One region of the Exiguobacterium sp. SH3S3 genome, then DNA from elsewhere that is predicted to be linked to it. Evidence: riboswitches for the same ligand, from Rfam matches in the RefSeq annotation. Region 1 holds a riboswitch; the other holds the start of a gene.

Region 1 (2,465 bases):
TCGGTGCGATGCTTCTTGCCTTCGTTTCATTGATCGCACTCGTCAACTTGCTTCTTGGTGGAATCGGTGGTTGGTTCGGTCTAGAAGGCCTCTCACTTCAATTGATCCTTGGTTACGTGTTTGCACCGCTCGCGTTCGTCATCGGTGTACCATGGGCAGATGCCGTACAATTCGGTAGCTTCCTTGGACAAAAACTCGTCTTGAACGAATTCGTTGCCTTCTCTGAGTTCGCACCGATCATCGGTTCAGGTGATTTGTCAGCTCGTACAGAAGCGATGATCGCGTTCGCACTCTGTGGATTCGCCAACATCTCATCACTTGCCATCCTTCTCGGTGGTCTTGGTGGTATGGCTCCGAACCGTCGTAACGACATCGCACGTATGGGTGTCCTCGCGATTCTCGCAGGTACGCTTGCGAACTTGATGTCAGCGACTCTCGCTGGTCTTCTTCTCTAATCGTTATTCACAAACAAGAGCGCTCACTCCGGTGGGCGCTCTTGTTCATGGTTGCCATATAGTGACTACAAAAAATCACCCAAGGGATGTCTCCCTTGGGTGATTGGGCGTTAAGCTTGCAGTTGCATGTGTTGACGTTCGATCCACGGCTTCAACTTCAGGAAGAGCGGGACGAACAAGGCGGTGATCAATAATGCCTTAATCAAGTTGAACGGTAAGATGCCGTACAAGACGAGGTTCGTTTTGACTGCCGGATCGGCCATCTCGGCCATTCCGAAGAAGAACGCGTAAGCTGGTAAAATGAGTAGGTAGTTCAAAATCGCCAAGCTGAGCGCCATCGTGATCGTACCTGCCACGAGGCCTGAAGCGAGCGCTTTATTCGTTTTACGTTTATGGTAGAACCAAGCGACCGGATATATGAATGCGACACCTGCAAAGAAGTTCGCGACTTCACCGACCGGGACGCCGCCACCGTTAAAGACATAGTAGAGGACGTTTTTGAGAGCGACGACCACGACACCTGCGAGTGGCGAGAAGACGATACCGGCGACGAGCGCTGGGATGTCACTGAAGTCCACTTTTAGGAATGGTGGCAGGAAGGGTAGCGGGAAGTTAAAGAGCATGAGGACGAATGAAATCGCCCCGAGCATCGATAGCGTCACCAGTGTTGTCAATCGTTTGTTGCGCGTTGTTTTCATCAAAATCTCTCCTTTTGTCGCTCCTTGATGAATGGCACCCGTCGCATAGAAAAACCCGATTGTGTGAACAATCGGGAGAGTTTACGCGCATACGAAACAGATGTTCTCGTCAACGTTTAAGCCACGCCAAAGAAAACATCCAAATATCGGTCGGATGCCGCCATCTTCTCCCATCCAGACTTTACTGTCGGCTTTCGAATCTCACGAAATCAGCAAGCAACGCCTTGCTCGCTCACGGGCTGAGAAGAACTTGTCTTCAATACCGCCGGTCGGGAATTTCACCCTGCCCCGAAGATGGAACGATTTAATTTTTTTTGTTACAGTTTAGTTATACAAGATATTTCACAAAATCACAAGTCAGTTGACTTGAAGTGAAGATAAATGAGGAGGAGTTCAGATGATTCATTTGACAGAGCCAGCCGCACTACAAGTCATCGATATGATGAAACAGACCGAACGCCCTGAAAATCAGTTCTTACGGATCAAAGTCCAAGGCGGTGGGTGTACCGGCCTATCCTATGGGATGGGGTTCGATGAAGACAAGACGGACAAGGATGTCCAGTTCGACCATCATGGCGTCCGCGTCATCGTCGCCGAAGCCGACCATGGTGTCGTCGACGGGCTCGAGATCGACTACAAGCAGTCGATGCTCGGCGGGGGCTTCACGATCAAAAATCCGAACGCGATCGCGACGTGCGGTTGCGGTTCGAGTTTCCGGACGGCGGCGAACGCCGGCACGCCCGGGGATTGCTAAACGATAGACGGGTTGCCGACATGTTCGGCAACCTTTTTTGGTGAGCATGTTAATGAGAGGAAATGAACGGGAATATTGGATGGAGAAGGATGAGAAGGGGGTAGGTACGATGAGGAAAGTGTTGATTTTCGGTGGCTCACGTTACTTTGGGAAACGGCTCGCGCTCCGTCTCGCTGAAGCGGGAGACGACGTGACGATCGTCACACGCGGTCAGCTGCAAGTGCCGGAAGCGGAAGGCATCCGCTCCATTAAAGGCGACCGTCAGTCGGTCGCGACGATGAAAGACCTCGCACGCAACGAGTATGACCTCGTCTACGACAATATTTGTTTCAATCCGTATCAGGCGAAGATCGCGACAGACGCCTTCATGGATCGGGTCGGGAAATATGTGCTCACGTCGACGATGTCCGTCTATGCGCCAGAGGCAGCTTTAAAAGAGAGCGACTTCAATCCGCTCCATCACGAATATCACCTCGACGCGGAACACGATTACGGACAAGGGAAACGAGAGGCCGAATCGTACTTCTTCCATCGGGCCTCATTCCCGGTCACGACGGT
Region 2 (2,465 bases), on a different contig from region 1:
CGGCAAAACTCGTTTGATCAAACGCCGTCACGGTCAGGCAAATCCCGTTCACCGAGATGCTGTCGCCGAGCTTCACGTCTTCTAGCACGACCTTGCCCGCGAGCGTGAGCCGTAGCGACGGCCCGTTCCGCTTCACGGCTTTCACACTGCCGATTTCTTCAACGATTCCCGTGAACATTGGACTCCTCCTTTCTCATGACGAGCTTGATATCGGTACCGACCGTCTCGACCGAGCCGATGGCGAAGCGTTCGATCGTATCTAACGGTCCGGCTTGGCTCGAGCGATAGACGCCTCGGTTCCCACCGAACACGCGCGGTGACTGATACATGACCCATTCGTCGACGTATCGTCCGTCAAAGAATGACGTCACGAGCGTCGGTCCCGCCTCGATGAGCAAACGGCCGACGCCGCGACCGTACAAGTCACGCAGGACGTTATCGAGTGTCGAATAGTCGGCAAGCTCGACACCGCCCTTCGCGAGCGCGGTCCGTTTCTCTTCATCCTCGGACTGCGTGTAGACGAGCACCGGCACGTCTGTCGCGCTGCGAACGAGCTGACTCGAGAGCGGTAAGCGGAGCTCACGGTCGAGGATGACCCGGAGCGGCTGACGTGTCGGCGTGTCGAGCCGGACGGTCAAGGCCGGGTCGTCGGCGAGCACGGTCCCGATTCCAGTCAAGACGGCATCGACCGTCGCCCGTAGTTCATGGACGTCACGTCTCGCTTCAATCCCGGTCACCCACTGGCTCTCACCCGCCTCAAGCGCGACTTTCCCGTCTAGGCTCGTCGCCGTCTTCAATACGACGTACGGTCGCTTCGTCTCAAGCGAACGTAGGAACGCCGGATTGAGCGCACGGGCCTCGTTTTCGAGCAGACCGACTTCGACGTCGATCCCGGCCGCCTTCAAACGAGCGACACCTTTCCCTGCGACGAGCGGGTTCGGGTCTTCCATCGCGATGACGGCGCGCTTGATGCCCGACTCGACGATCAAGTCGGCACACGGCGGCGTCTTCCCGTAGTGCGAGCACGGCTCGAGCGTGACGTAAATCGTCGCACCGTATGCGGACGCACCGGCCATGCGAATGGCGTGCACTTCGGCGTGCGGTTCACCGGCCTTCAAATGGGCACCGAATCCGACGACGCGACCGTCATTGACGACGACGGCCCCGACGAGCGGGTTCACACCGGTCTGTCCGGCAGCGGACTTGGCCAATTGGATTGCTTGTTGCATGTACTGTTGCATCGTTCTCCCTCCTTGTTTCGTACAAACAAAAAGACCCTAAGGATGTCCTTAGGGTCTCGGCGGGAGGTTTCAGTCGTCATTGGGCGAGCCAAATAAACGTTTTCTTTACAGAATAACGTACGACGAAGCGCAGGTCACGAGGACCTGTCTTTTTTCCTTCTCCCATCCAGACTATACTGTCGGCTCTAGAATCGCACTAGATCCACCGTTCGCACACGTGCGCCCGGGTCACGGACTTAAGGCTTGCGCCCATCACCGCCGGTTGGGAATTGCACCCGACCCCGAAGGAATATTTATTTGTACTCCTTTACTTTAGCGCAAAAAAGAATCGAAGGCAAAAATAAAAGCGCAAAAAAGCGCTGCTCCGATGAGCAGCGCTTCCAATCAAGCCAAGAACAAGACGACGAGCAAACCGACGATCCAACAATAGAACGAGAAGTACTTGAGCTCACCTTTCGCCATGATGTGCTGGAACCATTTGAGCGAGATGGCCGTCAGCGCGTACGAGGCGATGAACGCCAAGACGAGCGGACCGAACAGATCGCGCGTCGTCGGATCGGTGAACAAGACCGGCCCGTCCAAAATCATCGTCCCGAGACTGACCGGGATGAACAAGAAGAACGAGAACCGGAGCGCCGACTCTTGTTTAATGCCGAGCAACATTGCCATGACGATCGTGGCACCCGAGCGGCTGATCCCAGGGATGAGCGCGACCGCTTGGGCGAGACCGATCAAGATGGCGTCACGTAACGTGATACCGCCGTCCCCTTTATTCCCACGCATATTGCGGATGAACCAAAGAGCGACCCCGGTCAAGATCAACGTATAGCCGACCGTCGCGACGCCGCTGAGCGTCTCACCGATCCAATCGCCGAATAACACGCCGAGCACGCCGGCCGGTACGGTCGCGACGAGCAAGAGACCGATGAACTTGACGTCGATCATCGTATCCTCGCTGCGGTCTTTCTTAAATAAGAACGTCCACAGACTGAAGACGAGCCGGACGACGTCTTGGCGATAAATCGTCAAGACGGCGAGGAGCGACGCAAAGTTGACGAAAATCTCGAACGACAGCCCCGGTAATTCGATATTGAATAACTCTTGGAAGATGACCAAATGACCGCTCGACGAGATCGGGATCGGTTCCGTGAACCCTTGGACGAGACCAAGCAGCAAGTAAAATAACCATATTGTCATATCATAATATCCTCTTTTCTCAAATTC

What was found. A riboswitch is a leader RNA that binds a small molecule or an ion and turns the genes downstream of it on or off. The one in region 1 is predicted to bind FMN.
Region 2: it holds a riboswitch for FMN, as region 1 does, so the genes downstream of both, ribD (bifunctional diaminohydroxyphosphoribosylaminopyrimidine deaminase/5-amino-6-(5-phosphoribosylamino)uracil reductase RibD) here and EVJ28_RS02680 (ECF transporter S component) in region 1, are expected to answer to the same signal.

The regions. Positions count from the first base shown of each region.
Region 1 covers NZ_SJUU01000002.1:188,152-190,616, reverse strand. The annotation lists gene EVJ28_RS02685 (NupC/NupG family nucleoside CNT transporter) at 1-455, shown strand, start outside; gene EVJ28_RS02680 (ECF transporter S component) at 566-1,153, opposite strand; FMN riboswitch at 1,312-1,453, opposite strand; gene EVJ28_RS02675 (HesB/IscA family protein) at 1,551-1,907, shown strand; gene EVJ28_RS02670 (Rossmann-fold NAD(P)-binding domain-containing protein) at 2,017-2,465, shown strand, end outside.
Region 2 covers NZ_SJUU01000005.1:42,098-44,562, forward strand. The annotation lists gene ribE (riboflavin synthase) at 1-178, opposite strand, end outside; gene ribD (bifunctional diaminohydroxyphosphoribosylaminopyrimidine deaminase/5-amino-6-(5-phosphoribosylamino)uracil reductase RibD) at 159-1,241, opposite strand; FMN riboswitch at 1,392-1,534, opposite strand; gene EVJ28_RS06265 (undecaprenyl-diphosphate phosphatase) at 1,626-2,438, opposite strand.